Regions from separate parts of the Arthrobacter sp. G.S.26 genome, predicted to be linked through region 1. Evidence: riboswitches for the same ligand, from Rfam matches in the RefSeq annotation. Region 1 holds a riboswitch; each other region holds the start of a gene.

The links. Region 1 has a riboswitch for thiamine pyrophosphate ahead of ACRB8A_RS17770 (ECF transporter S component). Riboswitches for the same ligand answer to the same signal wherever they lie in the genome.
Region 2: linked by a shared signal. The riboswitch ahead of thiD (bifunctional hydroxymethylpyrimidine kinase/phosphomethylpyrimidine kinase) and the one ahead of ACRB8A_RS17770 (ECF transporter S component) in region 1 are both predicted to bind thiamine pyrophosphate.
Region 3: linked by a shared signal. The riboswitch ahead of thiO (glycine oxidase ThiO) and the one ahead of ACRB8A_RS17770 (ECF transporter S component) in region 1 are both predicted to bind thiamine pyrophosphate.

What each region holds. Positions count from the first base shown of each region.
Region 1 is NZ_CP193752.1:3,867,112-3,873,708, reverse strand. Features, by position in the region: gene pelF (GT4 family glycosyltransferase PelF) at 1-182, opposite strand, end outside; gene ACRB8A_RS17785 (hypothetical protein) at 259-1,707, opposite strand; gene ACRB8A_RS17780 (response regulator transcription factor) at 2,588-3,397, shown strand; gene ACRB8A_RS17775 (heme-degrading domain-containing protein) at 3,417-3,959, opposite strand; TPP riboswitch at 4,032-4,173, shown strand; gene ACRB8A_RS17770 (ECF transporter S component) at 4,242-4,865, shown strand; gene ACRB8A_RS17765 (ABC transporter ATP-binding protein) at 4,865-6,412, shown strand; gene ACRB8A_RS17760 (energy-coupling factor transporter transmembrane component T family protein) at 6,409-6,597, shown strand, end outside.
Region 2 is NZ_CP193752.1:2,353,195-2,359,791, reverse strand. Features, by position in the region: gene ACRB8A_RS10740 (Rne/Rng family ribonuclease) at 107-3,454, shown strand; TPP riboswitch at 3,585-3,682, shown strand; gene thiD (bifunctional hydroxymethylpyrimidine kinase/phosphomethylpyrimidine kinase) at 3,672-5,228, shown strand; gene rplU (50S ribosomal protein L21) at 5,492-5,800, shown strand; gene rpmA (50S ribosomal protein L27) at 5,863-6,126, shown strand; gene obgE (GTPase ObgE) at 6,243-6,597, shown strand, end outside.
Region 3 is NZ_CP193752.1:2,836,219-2,842,815, forward strand. Features, by position in the region: gene moeB (molybdopterin-synthase adenylyltransferase MoeB) at 1-530, opposite strand, end outside; gene ACRB8A_RS12945 (TetR/AcrR family transcriptional regulator) at 617-1,282, shown strand; gene ACRB8A_RS12950 (DUF3107 domain-containing protein) at 1,333-1,557, shown strand; gene ACRB8A_RS12955 (hypothetical protein) at 1,589-1,891, shown strand; gene ACRB8A_RS12960 (thiazole synthase) at 1,973-2,791, opposite strand; gene thiS (sulfur carrier protein ThiS) at 2,796-3,032, opposite strand; gene thiO (glycine oxidase ThiO) at 3,029-4,288, opposite strand; TPP riboswitch at 4,281-4,399, opposite strand; gene thiE (thiamine phosphate synthase) at 4,427-5,134, shown strand; gene ACRB8A_RS12980 (RNB domain-containing ribonuclease) at 5,183-6,597, shown strand, end outside.

The sequences.
Region 1 (6,597 bases):
TGGGTCACGATGTCGTGAACCACGGCGGAGACCCCGCCTTTGAGGAAGGGATAGGTGGACTCCATCACGATGGCAACATCCACGTCCTCATAAACGGGCTTGGCGGCTGTTGCCGGCTCGATGGCCGCCGCCGGAGACAAGGTCCGTGGCTTCTTCTTGCCGCTTCTCGCGATCGAGTACATGGTGTTCCCCTTAGCATTTTGGAAGTCAGTCGTGGCGTTGCTGGGTAAAACGGGTCCTTGCCGGGTGATGGGCTGGTTACCAGGTAGTGGCGTGGCGCCAGAAAAGCGTGTATTCCGGTTGGCTCCAGTGACGCTTGTAGAGCGTCCAGGCGATGCCGATGAGGACAAAGTCCACAGCGCCCAACAGCAGGTAGCCGCCGGCCGCACCGGTGAGTGGGCCCAGCAGTCCGCCGGCGGCGAAGGCAAGGACGCAGACCGCCAGGTGGACGGCTCCAATGATCTGGGGGGTGGTCTTCTCGCCGATGAAGTCCAGTTCGTAGCTGAGCAGTGTCAGGACCATAAAGGCCCAGGAAGCCAGGGTGGCGGCCACCGCCAGCAGGGACTGCTGCGGATCAACCCCGGACATCACCAGGGACACTGAAAGTGCCAGCAGCGCTGCGATGGCGCCCGTGAGCAACACGGAGCGGTCAACGACACGGCTCAACCGGCGCGAGCTCCCCTTCAAAGCGCTGATGGGAGCCGCTTCAATGTCCCGGTGCAGGCCGTTGAGGGCACTGTCCACGCCAGGCGCAAGGTGGACAAAGTAGTAGTTGTAGGCAACGACAGCGGGCAGCATCGCTGCGAACACGGCGACGACGTTGAAGTCGCCTTTGGTGACCAGGAAGAGTGCAAACTTGTCAGCCCAAAGCACGGCTCCCATGAGGAGTCCGCGGACAAGGTCGAGGCCGAACACCCGCGTGCCGAGCCGCTGGGTAAATCCCAACTGCCGCAGGCCGGAGCGCATGGCCAGGAGCTGCGTTGCCGTGCCCACCAGGGGCGGAAGCCACCACACTGTGGGGGCGATAAAAAGCGCGGCGGCGTAACCGGACCACGCCGCTGCCCACAGGCCCCGGCGGTTTGCCACGTTGGCCAGTACCAGGGACTGCACAAAGAGAAGGTGCAGGACGCAGAGCACCACATAGTCGAGCATCACGGTGGCGGACCACCCTGAGGCCAACCACATGGGAACGGCGAATACGGCAACCAGCGGCAGTGACTGGACGAACATCATGGGCCAGTAACGGCAGAATTTCCGGGTGATGGCTTCGAGGTTCCGCTCGGCCATCAGATCGCCGAGGACCCGGTAGATGGGAAGGCATGCCGCCTGGGCCATCCAGGGCACGGTGATGGAGGATGCCAGCACCACGAGCGTCAGGGGCACCCCATCCACGTCAACGGCAGCCATTGTGGGGCTGACCAACGGGTAGACAACGTTGAGCAAAAGAACGGGTGAAAGGTACAGCAGGAGCGCAGAGCCCAACCTTTCAGTCGAGGCAACTGCCCCGCTGTTGGGACCGGCAATGCCTGGCTTGATGATCAGGGCGAGAGCCAGCAGGAACGGGACCGCTGCTGCGGCAAGAACGGGAAAACCGGCGGAGCCGGGAAAAAGCTGCACGGTTGCGGGCACAAGTGCGGACAGCGCCAGTCCCACCACAACGATCAACGACATCTGGCGGGTGTAGGAATCGTGAAATAAGGACTTCAAGATGATCTGGTTCTTTCCTCTGGATCAAGCCCCTGCCCTCGAGCTGCGGGCATGGAAAAGCCCACCGGTCTCTCTCGTCAGCGATTGAGGCGCGGCAGGCGCGATGGGCACTCATGTTGGTGTTGGGTCGGTTGTGCAGGAGAAGGGGAGTCGACGGCGGACTGGGGGGCCGGCCCGGTCTCAGAGGCAGGCTTCCGCCGCCGACTCCGGCTGGTACCGGCCCCACTTGGAAGGCCGGAAATCTACAAATCTAATTCCACGCAAAACTTCACGGAAAAACCCGAGTAGGCAGTACTCTATTTTTTTCCAATGCACTACTTGGTTTCTTGGCAGCGCCGCTGGAATGACCCAACCCAGCGGCCTCCGCTGGTAAACCATTGCGTCCGGTTCAGGCAACAAGAAACATTCAATCAACCACTCCTCAGAAACTACTTTGAGAAAGATCAAGATCTGATCAATGCTCGAAAAGATTCTCAGGAATTCCTCAGTATTATCCAAGGCCCGTTGCTGAGGACCTGTTCGCCCACGTCAGTAGCTGATGGCCTGCTGTTTTGCCGCGCCGTGACGCTGTTCACAAACGGCCGACGCGCATTATCGTCGACCCCATTCACAACCCTGGGTAATGTGATGCGGATCGCACGCCGTAAGCTTTTGTCCGTCTCAAATGCCGGCACCCTGCCGGGCCTGGAAATTGACGGAGAATATCATCGAAGATACCCCTGGAGTCCGCCTCAAAAAGGGACCTGATCCCAAGGCTGGTGTTTGCCTGAATTTCCCACTGAGCCATCCGCGGGGTTGGCGGTGCCGAATCCACAGGTAATGCATAAAGCCCGGACCGGCTGTGCGTGCCGGGACAGTTACTACATGGAAGGAAGCAGTTGTGGAGCGCGGTGTAGCAGTAGTGATCGAAGACGACAACGACGTAAGGGCTGCGCTTGCTGCGATTTTCCGGCAGGCAGGGTTCGCTGTGCACCAGGCGACATCGGGTGCTGAAGGACTGGACCAGGTACGGACGCACAACCCTGACATCGTGACCCTCGACATCGGCCTGCCGGACTTTGATGGGCTTGAAGCGTCCCGGCGCATCAGGACCTTCAGTGACGCTTACGTGGTGATCATCAGTGGGCGTGCAGACGAGGCGGATGCGTTGCTTGGCTTTGAGGCGGGCGCTGACGATTACATCGTCAAACCCTTCCGTGCCCGGGAACTTCGGGCCCGCATCAAGGCGATGCTCCGCAGGCCGCGGGCCTCCAGCCCGGGTGGGGCGGGCAGCAGCCAAGGGGACGCCGCTGCGGGTTCCGGTGACGGGACTTTCACGCGGGAGGCGACGTATGACAGTTTCGACTACGTCCACAAGGGCCTGGCTTTGCACGAGGGAACCCGGCAGGCTGCCGTGGACGGCGTACCCGTCGCCCTGACGCGGAGCCAGTTCGACATCCTCCTGGTGCTGATGAAAAAACGGCGGACCATCCAGGCGAAGGCCGACCTGGTGCGCTACCTTCGACATGACAGCTACGACGGCTCCTTTGTGGGCGCCACGGAGGAACGCGCGGTGGAGGTCCACGTCAGCAACCTCCGTAAACGTCTCGGGGAAAACCCCAGGAAGCCGCGGTGGGTGGAGACGGTGCACGGTGTGGGCTACCGCCTCACGCCGCCGGTGCCGCGCCGGCAGGGCAGGCAACAGGACTGAATGCTGAACCCGCTGCTTTTCAGCTGCCCTGGGCCGGGGTGAGGATTTCGCGCAGGGCTTCGACCACCAGGTTGTGGTCCTGGACCTGCGGGAGGCCGGATACCGTGACAGTGGCGACGGACCCGACGCCGGCCACGTACAAGGGGAAAGACCCGCCGTGGGCTGCGTAGCGGGACTGGTCGAACCAGGCGTTGTCCTCGATCCGGCCGCCGTTCCGCCGGCCCCGAAGGCCGACCAGCAGGGACGGCACCTCGTAGCGGGCCGCTGTGGCCTTCTTCGCCCGGATCCACTGCTCGTTGTCCGGAGTGGCGCCGGGAAGCGCCACGTGGAAGAGCACCTGCTCACTCCTGGAAATATCAATGGCAATGGGCAGGCTCCGCTCCTTTCCCAGCTCCACCAACAGCAACCCGAGGTTCAGGGCGTCATCCAGCGAAAAGCCGGGAAACTGCAGTTCCCTGGTCTCGGCTTCGATCCTGGCAATGAAGGCGTCCAGCGAACCCTCAGGCTGGGCATCGGCGGAGTCCGGATCGAAGTCGGTCACAAGCGGTGAATTGGCGGTCATGGCCCACAATCTACCCCGCCCAGGTGTAAACTGGGCAGGCCCAACAGGGCAGCTTTAACCAACCACTGAAACATTCAACGACAGGGGAGCGCAGCCGTCGGGCATCACTGGCATTTGCCAGGATCCGCAGGTGGGCGCTGAGAGTGCGGACAGCCGCAGACCCTCGAACCTGATCCGGTTAGTACCGGCGCAAGGGAGTCGAGTTCTCGAAGTGCGCGGAAAATGGCGGCAGCAACCGCCACCCGTGTCCACTTTCCCCTCCTGTTACCCAGGAGGACCACCATGAGCACTGCAGCAATCAAGAAGACCACCAGCAGGTCCTGGCGCGTCGTGGACATCGTCGTCGCAGCCCTGATCGCGATTGCCGGCGGCATCATTTTCTGGGCCTGGTCCCAGGGTGCTGCGGCCGTTTCCGCGCCGATGAACGCCGTCTATCCGCCCCTGACCGGCCTCCTGGCCGGCGGCTGGATGATCCCGGCCGTCCTGGGCATGCTGATCATCCGGAAACCAGGTGCCGCACTTTTCTGCGAAACCATCGCCGCGACGGGTGAGCTGTTTATGGGCTCGCAGTACGGCGCGTCGGTGCTGTTTTCCGGGTTCGTCCAGGGCCTGGGCGCCGAGATCATTTTCGCCATCTTCGTCTACCGGAAGTTCAACCTTCCTGTCTCCCTGCTGGCCGGCGCGGGTGCCGGACTCTTCTGCGGCCTGAACGATTCGTTCGCGCCGTGGGGCTGGAACATTGCCTATTCGGGCGGCGACAAACTCGCCTACATCGTCTTCACCGCCATCTCCGGCGCAGTCATCGCCGGCGCCCTCTCCTGGATCGCCACCCGCGGCCTGGCCAGGACCGGCGTGCTGGCTTCCTTCGCCTCCCGGAAGGCCGCATCGGAGCCTGCCTTCTCCTGATGCCTGCACCTTCCCAGCACGGCAGCCCGGCGGTCCGGCCCGCAGCGGTCAGTGCCCGCGGGTGGGGCTGGCGCCATGCCGGCCGTACCAGGCCCGCCGTCCACGCCCTTGACCTGGATATCCGGCCCGGCGAGCGGGTCCTCCTTTTGGGCTCCTCCGGAGCCGGTAAGTCCACGCTGCTCCACGCCCTCGCAGGGGTGCTGGGGGATGCGGACGACGACGGCGAAGCGGCGGAGTCGGACGAGTCCGGTTCGCTGCTGGTGGACGGCGCCCCGCCCCGGTCCCAGCGCGGCCGCGCCGGCCTGATGCAGCAGGACCCGGAAACGCAGGTGGTCCTCTCCAGGGTGGGCGACGATGTTGCCTTCGGCGCCGAAAACCTCGCGGTGCCCCGGGACACTATCTGGGCCCGCGTGCACGAGGCGTTGGCCGACGTCGGGCTCTCCCACCTTTCGCTGGACCACCCGACGTCGGCCCTTTCAGGCGGGCAGAAGCAGCGCCTGGCGCTGGCGGGAATCCTCGCCATGCGGCCAGGCCTGATCCTGCTGGATGAGCCCACGGCGAACCTGGACCCGGCCGGTGTCCTGGAGGTCCGCGACGCCGTGGCCAGATGCCTGGACAAAACGGGAGCCACGCTGGTGGTGGTGGAGCACCGCGTGGGCGTGTGGAAAGACGTGGTGGACCGGATCGTGGTGCTGCAGCCGGGAGCGGCGTCGGACCCGGCCGTGCTCCTTGACGGGCCGCCGGATCTGGTGCTGGAAAGCGCCCGGGACATGCTGAAGGCCGCCGGCGTCTGGGTCCCGGGATACGTTCCGGCAACCCGCTCCCGCGCGGCGGGCTCCCCGGCCGACGGCGACCTGCTTCTTGCCGCGGACAATCTGGCGGTGTCCCGTGAACGGCCCCGCCGCAGCAGGTTCCGCAAAATTCCGCCGGTTCCCGTCCAGGAAGGAATCGACGCGCAGGTAATTTCCGGGCAGGCGCTGGCCATCACGGGTCCCAACGGCGCCGGAAAATCCACCTTCGCCCTGACGCTGGGCGGATTACTGGCTCCGGTTGCCGGGACCGTCGGGGCGGAGCCACGGCTGGGCCAGGGTGCCGGCCCGGATCCCTACCGCTGGAAGGCCGAGCAGTTGATCGAGCGGATCGGCACGGTGTTCCAGGAGCCTGAACACCAGTTCGTCACCGGCCGGGTGCTGGACGAACTGCAGTTCGGTCCCAGGCACTTGGGCCATGGCGCGGAACGGGTGGATGAGCTGCTGGAAAGGCTGCGGCTGACCGGTTTGGTGGGCGCGAATCCCTACACGCTCTCGGGTGGCGAGAAGCGGCGGCTTTCCGTGGCCACCGTCCTGGCCGCGAGTCCCAGGGTCCTGATCCTGGACGAGCCCACGTTCGGGCAGGACGCCAACACCTGGGCCGAGCTGGCATCGTTCCTCACCGAACTCCTGGACACCGGCACCGCTGTGGTCTCGGTGACGCATGATGCCGAATTCACCGCCGCCCTGGGCGGGGCCGAGCTGCGACTGTCAGCTCCGGAGCGGGTGGCGCCATGAGGCAGGAGCTGAACCTTTCCGGCGGAACCGCCGTGCTGACCCGCGCCAACCCGCTGAGCAAATTTGCCGCCGTTTTCCTGGTCACGCTGGTTCTGGCGCTGTCCATCGACTGGGTTTCCGCGTCCGTTGCGCTCGCCTGCGAACTGCTGCTGTTCCCCCTGGCGGGGCTCACGCTGACGCTGCTG
Region 2 (6,597 bases), 1.5 Mb from region 1:
ACCTGGAGGTATCCACTTGACTTCCGTCAACGCCCGCGGGTTTTGACAATATATGCCCCAATGGGTGCCGGATGTGGCGGTACGTCAGGGGCAGGAGTTGCCACATATGGAAAATGAACAGGTTTCAGCCGTTACTGAAGATGCTGCGGCAGGCGAAGCCGCCGCAGCGCCGAAGAAAGCAACCCGGACCCGCCGCAAGGTTGCCCCCAAGGCCGCGGCAGACACCGCCGACGCCGGCACTGCAGGAGCCGAAGAAGGTGCCACAACGGCCGCCCCGGGTTCCGACACGCCGGCCGCAGCGGAAACCAAGGTTCCGGTCCGCCGGACCCGCGCCCGCAAGAAGCCCGAGGCAGCCGAGCCGCTGCCGGCCTTCGCCGAGGACGCCGCCCCGCTGGCAGACATCCCCGCAGCCGCCGCAGCTGAGCCGGCGCCTGCCGCGACGGAGGCGGAACCGGAAACCAAGCCGGTGCGCCGCCGCCGGGTAGCCACCCGGAAGACTTCCGCACCAGCCACCGAGCCGGCCGCGCCGGCCCCGGCCACCGAATCCGTCGCCCCGCCGGCAGCAGCCCCGGCCATCGCGGAGCCGGTTGTCGCGGAGCCCGTCCTTGCGGAGCCCACCCTCGAGGCTCCCGAGGTCACCGAAGAAGCCCTGAACGCGCACGTCTCGGCCGGGCCGGTTCCGGCAGCCGACGCACAGGCTCCCGACGAAACGCCCCTCAGCACCCCTCTCGAAGCCCCCGCTGCGCAGGGCTCCGACGATTCCGCCACGGCCTCGCTGTCCGCCTTCGGTTCCCTGTTTATGGAGCCCGGCGCCGGTTCCTCCGTTCTTTTCCAGGCCCCGGACCTCACCACGGTGGTGCGCCCCGCTGCTGCCGTTGAAGAGCCGGATGAGGACGACGCCGAGGACGGCGACCAGGACGATTCCGCCAGCCGCCGCCGGCGCCGCAGCCGCGGCCGCCGGGGACGCAGCCGCCTGGACCGCGACGCCACCGACACCGGCGACGGTGACGATGCCGGTTCCGATGAGCAGGACGAAGACGATTCCGACGCGGCCGGCCAGCTGGACGACGGCGTGACCTCCCGCCGTCGCCGGCGCCGCCGCCGCGGCGACCAGGACCTGGAACTGACCGGAGGCGGCGATGACGACCCGCCCAACACGGTGACCCGCGTCCGCGCCCCCCGTGCAGCCAGCGAGCCCGTGGTCAACAACCGGGTGACGAGCGTTAAGGGCTCCACCCGCCTGGAGGCCAAGAAGCAGCGCCGCCGCGAATCCCGCGACACCGGCCGCCGCCGTACCGTGATCACGGAGGCTGAGTTCCTGGCCCGCCGTGAATCGGTGGACCGCCAGATGATCGTCCGCCAGCGCGACGACAGAATCCAGATCGCGGTCCTCGAGGACGGTGTCCTGGCCGAGCACTTTGTGTCCAAGACCCAGCAGGATTCCCTGATCGGCAACGTCTACCTGGGCAAGGTCCAGAACGTCCTGCCCTCCATGGAAGCCGCTTTTGTGGACATCGGCCGCGGCCGCAATGCCGTCCTGTACGCCGGCGAGGTCAACTGGGACGCCGTCAACCTTGAAGGCAAGCAGCGCCGCATCGAGAACGCCCTCAAGTCCGGCGACACCGTCCTGGTCCAGGTGACCAAGGACCCCGTGGGCCACAAGGGTGCCCGCCTCACCAGCCAGATCTCCCTGCCGGGCCGTTACCTGGTGTACGTGCCCGGCGGTTCCATGACCGGTATCTCCCGCAAGCTGCCCGACGTCGAACGCAACCGCCTCAAGCGGATCCTTAAGGACCGACTGCCGGAGCACGCCGGTGTCATCGTCCGCACCGCAGCCGAAGGTGCCTCCGAGGAGGAGCTGACGCACGACATCAACCGGTTGCGCGCCCAGTGGGAAGGCATCGAAAGCCAGTCCACTTCCACCAAGATCCTCGCCCCGGAACTGCTGTACGGCGAACCGGACCTCACCATCAAGGTGGTCCGCGACGTCTTCAACGAGGACTTCTCCAAGCTGATCGTCTCCGGCGAGGAAGCCTGGGACACCATCGAGGCGTACGTGACCTACGTTGCCCCGGACCTGGTGGGCCGGTTGGAAAAGTGGACCAAGGACCAGGACATCTTCGCTGCCTGGCGCATCGACGAGCAGATCCACAAGGCCCTGGAGCGCAAGGTTTTCCTGCCCTCCGGCGGTTCCCTGGTGATCGACCGCACCGAAGCCATGACCGTGGTGGACGTCAACACCGGCAAGTTCACCGGCAGCGGCGGCAACCTCGAAGAGACCGTCACGAAGAACAACCTGGAAGCTGCCGAGGAAGTGGTCCGCCAGCTCCGGCTCCGTGACATCGGCGGCATCATCGTCATCGACTTCATCGACATGGTCCTGGAATCCAACCGTGACCTGGTGCTGCGCCGCATGGTGGAATGCCTGGGCCGGGACCGGACCAAGCACCAAGTGGCCGAAGTGACCTCGCTGGGCCTGGTCCAGATGACCCGCAAACGCATGGGCACCGGGCTCCTGGAAGTCTTCGGCGAGCAGTGCGAGGCCTGCGCCGGGCGCGGTGTGGTCACCCACGACGACCCGGTGGAGCACCGCCGCGCCACGATTGTGGCAGCCGAGCACCACGTCCAGCGCGCCGACACCCGGCAGGAACACCGTCCCAACGATTTCCGCAGCCCGGAGCCCCGCCCCGAACGCGTTGACAACAACCAGCAGGGCACACGCCCGGAGCGCAAGCGCCGCCGCGGCCGTGGCGGCCAGCAGCCCGAGCTGGCGCCGGCAGCCCCGGTCCAGGCGCACACCGTGCACCCGGAACCCGTGGACCCGGAGCGGCACGCCAAGGCTGAAGCCACCCGGCTGGCCCTGGCGAACATCGCAGCAGCCGCGCACGCCGCGCACCTGCACGACGACGAAATCGCCGCCGCCAGGCAGGTACCCGCCACGCCCGTGGACGCCGGTTCGCACGACGCCGACGCTCCCGCACGCCCCGGGGCGGTGCTGACCTTCGGGGGAGAGGAAGTTGTCCTTCCGTTTGTTGAGCACGCCGGTGACCAGCAGTCGCAGCCGGCGCTCACGCTGGACCGCCTGGCCGAAGCCTTCGCGCACCTCGGCGAACCGCTGACGGCACCTGCAGCTGCTCCCGCAGCGGCAGCACCCGTTGCAGCTGCGCCGGCTGCAGTCCCCGTTGCTGCGCCCGCCGCAGCCCCGGAAAAGGACTACTCGGACCACACGCTGGAGCAGTCAACGCAGCGCCGGCCGCGCCGCAACCGCAGTGCCAGCCGTGCCCAGGGCGCAGCCAACGAAACCTCGGTGCAGCAGCACCAGAGTGCGCCGTCGGCCACCCCTGCGCACACCCATTCCGCTAAGGCACCGGAGCCCGCGGCGGCTGCCGCCGCCAAGGCACCGGCCGCTGCACCCATCATCCTGGGTGTGGGCGTTCCGGCGTCGGAGCTCTAGGGACCAGGGGCACTGCCCCACCTGCATCGGAGGCCGGGAACCGCACATCAGTGCCGGTTCCGGGCCTCCGGCGTTGTCAGCGGGCAGCCGGCGTCACCTTTCCCTGTCCGGTGGCGGAACAGCTAGGCTGGGGACCGACACGGGGTGCCGCGCACAGGGCCGGCTGAGATCCACACCCGTTGAACCTGTCCGGTTAGCACCGGCGAAGGGATGTCTCTTGTCTTCGACCCTTACCGCGTCTGGCGCAGCCACACCTGCTGCTGCCACCACGCCTGCTGCGGACACCTCGGAAGCCATTCGCCGGGTCATTCCCCGGGTGCTCTCCATCGCCGGTTCCGACCCGTCCGGTGGGGCAGGGGTGCAGGCGGACCTTAAAAGCATCGCTGCGCACGGTGGCTATGGAATGGCCGCCATTACGGCCCTCACGGCGCAAAACACCCTGGGGGTGCAGGCTGTCCATATCCCGCCGGCGGACTTCCTGGCCCGGCAGCTTGAAGCTGTCAGCGCGGACATCACCATCGACGCCGTCAAAATCGGCATGCTGGGCGATGCTGACTCCATCCGCACCGTCCGCACCTGGCTCGAGGAAGTGCGGCCCGCCGTTGTGGTCCTTGATCCCGTTATGGTGGCCACCAGCGGCGACAGGCTGCTGCAGGCTCCGGCGGAGACAGCGCTGCGGGAACTGCTGCCGCTGGCGCACCTGATCACCCCCAACCTGGCCGAACTTGCTGTCCTGGTGGACGGCGACGTCCAACAGACCTGGGCGGGGGCACTGGACCAGGGAAGGCTCCTCGCCCTCGCCACCGGGGCCACCATCCTGGTCAAAGGCGGCCACCTGCAGGGACCGGGCTGCCCTGACGCGCTGGTGAACACGGCGGGCCTGCTTGGCCCCGAGGTGGTGGAAGTGCCGGGCGCGAGGGTGGATACCCGGAACAGCCACGGCACCGGGTGCTCGCTGTCCTCTGCCATGGCCACGGTGCAGGCGCGGCTGGGGGACTGGGAAGCCGCGCTGCGCGAAGTTAAGCCGTGGCTGGCCGGTGCCCTTTCGGCGTCGGACCGGCTGGGTGTCGGCGCCGGCAACGGACCGGTCCACCACTTCCACCACCTCACGGCCGTCCCTGCGCCCGGCCGGTTCGAGGCGCTGCTGTGGAAGGAAGCCGCCGCGGACCTGGCAGCCATCTACGAACTGCCGTTCATCCAGGGCCTGGTCTCCGGCACGCTCCCGGAGCGTGAGTTCGCTTACTACCTCTCCCAGGATGCCCTGTACCTTAACGGCTACTCGCGGGTCCTGGCCCGCGCCAGCGCCTTGGCACCCACCGAAGCCGAACAACTGTTCTGGGCGGGCTCCGCGCAGCAATGCCTTGAGGTCGAGTCGGAGCTGCACCGGACCTGGCTGGCGTCGCGGACCATCCAGCCGGACCTTGGCCCCGTCACCAAGTCCTACGTCGACCACCTGGCCGCGGCCTCGGCGTCGGGCGGTTACGCGGTGCTGGCCGCCGCGGTCCTGCCGTGCTTCTGGCTCTACGCGGAAGTCGGCCGGACGCTCCATGCACAGTTCGTCGCGGCGGGGGAGCCGGCGGGGCACCCCTACGCGGCCTGGCTGCGGACGTACGCCGATGAGGACTTTGCTGCGGCAACCAGGCGGGCGATCGGCATTGTTGATGAAGCCGCCCGCAACTCCTCCGAAGCCGGGCGGGCAGCCATGGTGGGCGCCTTCCGGCACTCCTGCCGGCTTGAAATGGAATTCTTCGACGCGCCGCGGCTGCACTCCTGAACGCGGGCCGGCTCCGGTACCGGTACTATGGTGGGGCACGGTACCGCGCCGGTACATGCCTGTGGTTGCTATCACAGGCGACCCGCCGCTGCCAGCCTCATTTGCAGCCGACGACGGAATTAGCGTATTCTTGATCTTCGGTGCTTACGCCAACACTTGGGTTATGACCCCACGGCGTTGAGGCACAGCGAGAAACCAGCCATTTACGAGTTGGATTCCGCACGCAAATTTAGTAATAAACGTCGAGAGAAGTGAGTTCCCAAGTGGTGTACGCGATTGTCCGCGCAGGCGGCCGGCAAGAGAAGGTTTCCGTTGGAGACTTCGTTACCCTGAACCGCGTCGCCGGTGGAGCTGGCAGCACCATTGAGCTGCCCGCGCTGCTCCTGGTGGATGGTGACAAGATCACCACCGCTGCTGCTGACCTGGCCAAGGTGACCGTAACGGCTGAGATCCTTCAGGACCTCCGTGGTCCGAAGATTGTCATCCAGAAGTTCAAGAACAAGACCGGGTACAAGAAGCGCCAGGGTCACCGTCAGGAACTGACCAAGGTCAAGATCACTGGCATCAAGTAACCACCCGGTTACCGTTTCGGTTTTTCAGCAGATTCCCCAGAATTTAGAGGCAGGCATTTCAGATGGCACATAAAAAGGGCGCGAGCTCCACTCGCAACGGCCGTGATTCAAACGCTCAGTACCTGGGCGTCAAGCGCTTCGGTGGCCAGGTTGTTTCGGCCGGCGAGATCATCGTCCGCCAGCGCGGCACCCACTTCCACCCGGGTGCCGGCGTAGGCCGCGGCGGCGACGACACCTTGTTCGCGCTGACCCCGGGAGCCGTTGAATTCGGCACCCGCCGCGGTCGTCGCGTCGTCAACATCGTTGCTGCTGCAGCTGCAGAGTAACACCAAGTTCTGAAGCGGTGGAGCGGGCCTGATGGTCCGCTCCACTGTTCTTTTAACCGCATTACAATCGTTTTGGCGCCCTTAGGCTGCCAGGAAACAGCACTGAGGAGATCCACGTGGCCAGCTTTGTAGACCGGGTAGTACTGCACGTATCCGGCGGTACCGGCGGCCACGGGTGTGTTTCCGTCCACCGCGAGAAGTTCAAGCCCCTGGGCGGGCCCGACGGCGGCAACGGCGGCGACGGCGGCAACGTCATCCTCCGCGTCGACCACCAGACCACGACGCTGCTGGACTACCACCACGCACCGCACCGGCACGCCACCAACGGTGGACCCGGCATGGGCGACTGGCGCGGCGGCAAGAACGGCGAAACCCTGATCCTCCCGGTTCCCGACGGCACCGTGGTCAAGTCCAAGGACGGCACCGTCCTGGCCGACCTCGTTGGCGAAGGAACCGAATACGTTGCCGCCG
Region 3 (6,597 bases), 1.0 Mb from region 1:
AAACGGAAAATGGACCCCCACACGTAGGGTTTGCCCAGGATGGCTGCGGCGTCGTTCACCAGGTAACGCGTGCCGAAGTTGTCCGCGCCGTCAAGGATGAGGTCATAGCCGGCAAAAAGCTCCAGGGCGTTGGATGTATCCAGCCGGACGTTGTGGAGCCGGACGTCCACCAGTGGGTTCAGCTCCGCGATGGCGTCCCGGGCGGACTCGATCTTTGGCCGCCCCACGTCCGCCACACCATGGATGACCTGGCGCTGCAGGTTGCTGAGGTCCACGGCGTCATCATCAACGATGCCCAGGGTCCCCACCCCGGCAGCCGCCAGGTACAGCAGTGCGGGGGAACCGAGTCCGCCCGCGCCGATAACCAGCACTTTGGCATTTTTGAGCCGGCGCTGGCCCAGCGCGCCGATCTCCGGAATGATCAGGTGCCGCGAGTAGCGCTCCACCTCTTCAGCGCTGAGCCCTGCCGCGGGTTCCACCAGCGGTTCAAGGGTTTCTGCTGACACATTTGCGGTGAACATCGAAGCCATACTTCAATGTATGCCCCGGGATACCGCGCGGTCATATTACCCGGCAGTAAAGTGTCTATGTAACTGCAATGGAAGGAGGGACAACCGTGGTCCCTGATGCACGGGCTGATCACCCGAACGCCGAAGCTCCGCCCACCTCCCCGCGCCCTGCAGGCCAACGCTCCGCCCGGCTCCCCCGGGACGAGCGGCGCGCCCAACTCCTTTCAGCAGCGCAGGAAGTTTTTGTGGCCAACGGCTACCACGGCGCCGCCATGGACGAGATCGCCGAAACGGCCCATGTCAGCAAGCCGGTGCTGTACCAGCACTTCCCCTCCAAACGGGAGCTGTACCTGGCTCTCCTGGACAGCCACCTGACCTCCCTCACCGCGTTGATGATGGGTGCCTTGAACTCCACCACCGACAACGACGAGCGCGTCCAGGCGGTGATGCGTGCCTACTTCCAGTTCATCGCCAGCGATGACCAGGCCCACCGGCTGGTTTTCGAATCGGACCTGATCAACGATCCGGACGTCAGTTCCCGGCTGGAAACCTTTAACAGGACCTTTGCCGACGCCATCGCGCACGTCATCGCCGAGGACACCAAGCTTCCGCACCTGGAAGCTGAGCTCCTGGGCCGCGGCCTCGCCGGAATGGCGCAGGTCAGCGCCCGGTACTGGCTTGAAACGGACGGAAACCTGGACCTCAATGTGGCCAGCGACCTGATCTACCGTTTAGCTTGGCGCGGAATCTCTCGCTTCCCCAAAGAGTCCTAGACTACAAAGGAGACATCAGCAACGAACTTTGACTGGCTGGGAGGCCCCCTGTGGAAATTAAGATCGGCATTCAGAATGTTGGCCGCGAAATTGTGCTGGAATCCACGCAGGACGCGGATTCGGTGGCCAAGGTTGTGGAAGAGGCCATCACCAAAGGCACCGAGTTGCGCCTGAAGGATGAAAAGGGCCGTCTGGTCATTGTTCCCGGCAAGGCCCTCGCGTACGTGGAAATCGGTGCCGAAGAAGCCCGCCGGGTCGGTTTCGGCCAGTTCTGACGCGCTGCCTGCAAGGTAATAAAGGAGCCCCATGCTTTCGCTGACCATCGTTGTCCTGGCCGCCGTCGCGGTGGGGTTAATAGTGTGGGCCAATGACAAACGCCATGCCAAGTACGGGGCAGGCCTGCCCGCCGGCGTTTCGGTAAGCGTCGCGGCCCTTGCCTGGCTCATCCTGATGGCTGCGGGCTTCGGGTACCGTCCCGGCCTGACCTGGCTGCCGTGGGTCCTGCCCATCGTGCTGGGGGCTGCCGCCGCCGTGGCCGCCGCCGTTTACCTGGGCTCTACCCGGGCCCGGCAGGACACCGATAGGCTCACTGCGGTGCTGCGGCGCTGACGCCAAGCCAAAGTCCTGTGGCCACCACCCGTTGAGGTGGTGGCCACAGGACTTTAAGGGCGTCCGACGGCGGCAGCCGGCTTAGAGGAATTCGGCCCGGCCGGCCATGGCTGAGGAAGCCAACGCATGTTCCCGGCGCGGGATCCGGCCGGCCGCTGCGGCCATCCTGCCGGCTTTGACAGCGTGTTTGAAGGCCTCCCCCATCAGGACCGGGTTCTGGGCGCGGGTCACGGCCGTGGCAAGCAGCACGGCATCGCAGCCCAGCTCCATGGCCAGGGCAGCATCGGATGCCGTCCCGATTCCGGCGTCCAGCACCACCGGCACCGAGGCGCGGGAAACAATCAGTTCGATGTTGTGGGGGTTGAGGATGCCCAGGCCGGTGCCGATCGGTGAGCCCAGCGGCATCACCGCGGCGGCTCCGAGGTTCTCCAGCCGCAAAGCCAGGACGGGGTCATCATTGGTGTAGGCAAACACCTTGAAGCCGCGGTTAACCAGCTGTTCCGTGGCATCCACCAGTTCCACGGCGTCCGGCAGCAGCGTGTGTTCGTCGGCGATGACTTCGAGTTTCACCCAGTCCGTCTCCAGTGCTTCGCGGGCCAGTTCGGCGGTCAGGACGGCGTCGCGGGCGGTGAAACAGCCGGCGGTGTTGGGCAGGACCCGGATGCCGTGGTCCACCAGCAGCTGGAACAGCGAGCCGGTTTCTGCCGTGGAGTACCGGCGCATGGCCACGGTGGTCAGGGCCGTCCCGGAAGCGATCAGGGCGGCTCCGAGCCCGTCGAGGCTGGGGGCGCCACCGGTGCCCATAATGAGCCGCGAGGCCAGGGCGACGCCGTCAATGACCAGGTCATCGCGGCCTGTGCCACCGGCCTGGTTCAGCAGTTCGGTGTTGGTGTTGGCCATGGCCCTAACCGCCCTGGACTGCCGTGACGAGTTCAACGTCGTCGCCGTCCGCGAGCGCCGTGGCGGACCATTGGCTGCGCGGCACCACCTGGGCGTTCTGCGCCACCGCCACCCCCAGCCGTGCGCCGTCGGCGGCCTGCCCATTGGCTGCGAGGACGCGGCCGGTGACCTGGCTGACCAGCATGCTGATGGACGCGCTGTCCACCACCGCATGTGGAGTTCCGTTCAGGGTGATGTTCATGCTGTCTCCTTGATGGTGCGGGGAAGGTGAGGGGCAAAACCGGAGAACCGGGCGGGGTTGAAGGGTGCCCAACGGGGATCAGCGTGACCGTCCATCAGGTCGCGGCAGATGGCTGCGGCTGCGGGGGCCAGGAGGATGCCGTGGCGGAAGAAGCCGGTGGCAATGATCAGGCCCGGCACGTGCGCGGCCATCCCGAAGCCCGCGTCCGCACCGGTGCCGTCCGGTGCAGGCACCCGGCCCAGGAGGGGAGCGTTGTCCGGAGTGCCGGGCCGTGCCCGGGCGGTGCTCTCCAGCAGCTCGAGCTCGGCAACGGCAGGCACCAGGGCCTGGGCGTCCCGCAGAAGCTGATACACCCCACCCGCGGAGACCGCGGTGGGGCCGGCCAGGGCATCCTCGCGCTGGGTGGCGCCGATCACCACCGTGCCATCCTGCCGCGGCACGATGTAGACGGGGACGCCGTGGACCAGACCGCGGACTGTGGAGCCCAGCAGTGGGCGCAGGTGCTGTGGCACGGCGAGCCGCAGGATGTCGCCGTGTACCGGCCGCAACGGCAGGCTCAGGCCGGGGGGAAGGCCACCCAGTGCTGCCGCCTGCAGCCCGTTGGCCACCACGGTTTCGGCCGCCCGGACCGTCCCGCCACCGGCGAGCTGCACACCTGCGACGGCACCGTCTTCCCACAGCAAGCCGCTGGCCTTGGCCGCTACCGCAAACGGATCGCCGGCGAGCGCACGCCGCATGCTGGCCAGCAGAAGCCGCGGATCCACCTGGTGGTCTGCTGGAGTATCGAAGGCGCAGGCGATGGCGGGGCCCAGCAATGGCTCCCGGCGGCGGGCCTCCCGGATGGTGAGCGGTTCCACGGTCAAACCGTTCGCCTGCTGCACAGCGCGCAGGTCCATCAACGCCCGGCGGTCGGCGGCGTCGGCGCCCACGGCTAGGGTCGGCGTCGTGAGGTATCCGGGGTCCCCGCCGGTGACGGCGAGATCCGCGGCGAAACCGGGCCAGAGGGCGGCGGCCGCAAGCATCAGCTCCAGGAGGTCCTCTTCCTGGTAATGCAGCTCGCTCACCGGCGCCAGCATTCCGGCGGCGGCCCAGCTGGCACCGGCGCCCGGCGCGTCATCGATCAGGAGCACGGACCGGCCGGAGCGGTACGCCTCCCAGGCGATGCTGTGGCCAACCACGCCGCCGCCAATCACTGCAACGTCGGCTTCCAACGCTCCGTGCGGGCGGTCATCGGGGGTAGCAGGCAGGGCGCCCATGTGTCTCCTTCCCTACGCCGGCATTACCCGGATCAGGTCAAGCGGTCGGCTCTGACGCCCTCTCAGCCCGGCGCTTTGTGACAGCTGCCGCGGGCTCCCGCAGTACCCGGCCAGTCTAGAGGAACTAGGCTGGCAGCCATGAATGTGACCCACTCCCCTGCCGCCGCTGATCCCCTGGCCACCGCTCCCGGCGCGGCCGCGCTCCACGCAGCACGGCTGTACCTGTGCACCGATGCCCGGAAGGACCGCGGCGACTTTGCCCGGTTCGTCGACGCGGCGTTTGCCGGTGGGGTGGACATCATCCAGCTTCGCGACAAAAGCATCGAGGCGGCCGAAGAGCTGGAGCTCCTGGCCGTGCTGAAGGAAGCCGCAGTCCGGCATGGCCGGCTCTGGGCTGTCAACGACAGGGCCGACGTCGCAGTGCTGTCCGGCGCCCCGGTTTTCCACATCGGCCAGAAGGACCTGCCGCTGCCCGCCGCCCGCACCCTGCTCAACGGCAACGCCGCCATCGGCTTGTCCAGCCACACCCCGGACCAGGTGGACGCGGCCCTCACGGCAGCCGCGGGACCTGCGGCGCTGGACTACTTCTGCGTGGGGCCCGTCTGGGCCACGCCCACCAAACCCGGCCGGGCCGCCGTCGGACTCGACTTGGTGCGCTACGCCGCGGCCGCAGCCGGCGACGACGTTCCCTGGTTCGCGATCGGCGGCGTGGATGACGGCAACATCGGTGAGCTGGTGGCCGCTGGGGCCCGCCGGGTGGTGGTGGTCCGCGCCATCACCGATGCCCCGAATCCCGCAGCAGCCGCGGCTTCCCTGCGCAGCGCGTTGGAATCCGCAGACGCGTAGCGGCAGCGTCCCTGCCCGTTCGGAAAAAACCGGGCTACGCTGGGCAACGTGCCACATCACCGGCTTGCACCCCAGGTCCACGACCACAACAACGCGCTCGAAGCCGCCCTCAGTGAGCTTCGGGTCGAGCTGGAGCTGCCCGGCAAATATCCGGCTGATGCCGTCCACGATGCCGAGGCCGCCGTGGCGGCCCTGCAGCTGCCGGGCGAGGACCTGACCGGCATTGAATTCGTCACCATTGACCCGGCGTCCTCCACTGACCTGGACCAGGCGGTCTTTATGGAGCGCGACGGCGACGGGTACCACGTGCTGTATGCCATCGCCGATGTGCCCGCTTTCGTCGCCCCCGGCGGGCCCCTGGACGCCGAGACCTGGCGCCGCGGCCAGACATTTTACGCCCCCAACGGGCGGATCCCGCTGCACCCCGAGGTGATCAGTGAAGCGGTCGGCAGCCTGCTGCCGGACCAGGAGTGCCCGGCGTTTGTCTGGGACTTCCGGCTGGACGCCCGCGCAGGGGTCACGTCCGTGACCGTACGGCGTGCACGGGTCCGCAGCCGGGAGAAACTCAGCTATAGGGGCGCGCAGGCGGACCTGGATGCCGGCACAGCGGGCCCGGTGCTGGAGCTGCTCAAGGAAGTGGGGCTAAAACGGGTGGAGCTGGAGCGGCTCCGCGGCGGCGCCAGCCTGAACATGCCCGAGCAGGAGATTGTCCAGCTGCCCGACGGCGGCTACCGGATTGCCGCCGCACCGCAACTGCCCGTGGAGGACTGGAACGCGCAGATCTCGCTGATGACCGGGATGGCCGCGGCGCAGCTGATGCTGGCCGGAAAGGTGGGAATCCTGCGCACCATGCCGGCCCCCGACGAGCGGTCGCTGCACCACTTCCGGCTGCAGACCGAGGCCCTCGGGAAACCATGGGACGGGGCCGCCAGTTACGGCGAGTACCTGCGCACCCTGGACGCGGCCGAACCCCGCCAACTGGCCATCCTGCATTCGGCGGGCATGCTGTTCCGTGGTGCTGCATATACAGCCTTTGACGGGACCGTGCCGGAGAACGTTGTCCAGTCCGCCATCGGCGCCGCGTACGCCCACACCACTGCTCCCCTGCGCCGCCTGGTGGACCGTTTTGTGCTGGTGATCTGCGAGGCCCTGAGCAACGGCCGGGACGTCCCCGGCTGGGCGCGGGAGGCGCTGCCTTCCCTCCCCGAGGTCATGGCCGGCTCCGACCAGCTGGCATCCCGGATGGAACGCATGGCCCTGGACACCGTGGAGGCTGCACTGCTGGTCAACCATGTGGGGCAGGAATTCGACGCGGTAGTGATTGCCGGTTCGAAGCCGGCCAAGGACAACGGCAATGGAAACGGCGCCGGCAATGGGAAGAACGGGAACGGCGGATCAGGCACCATCCAGATCGCCGAGCCCGCAGTGACCGCCCGCTGCGCCGGAGAGCTGAAGTCCGGCAC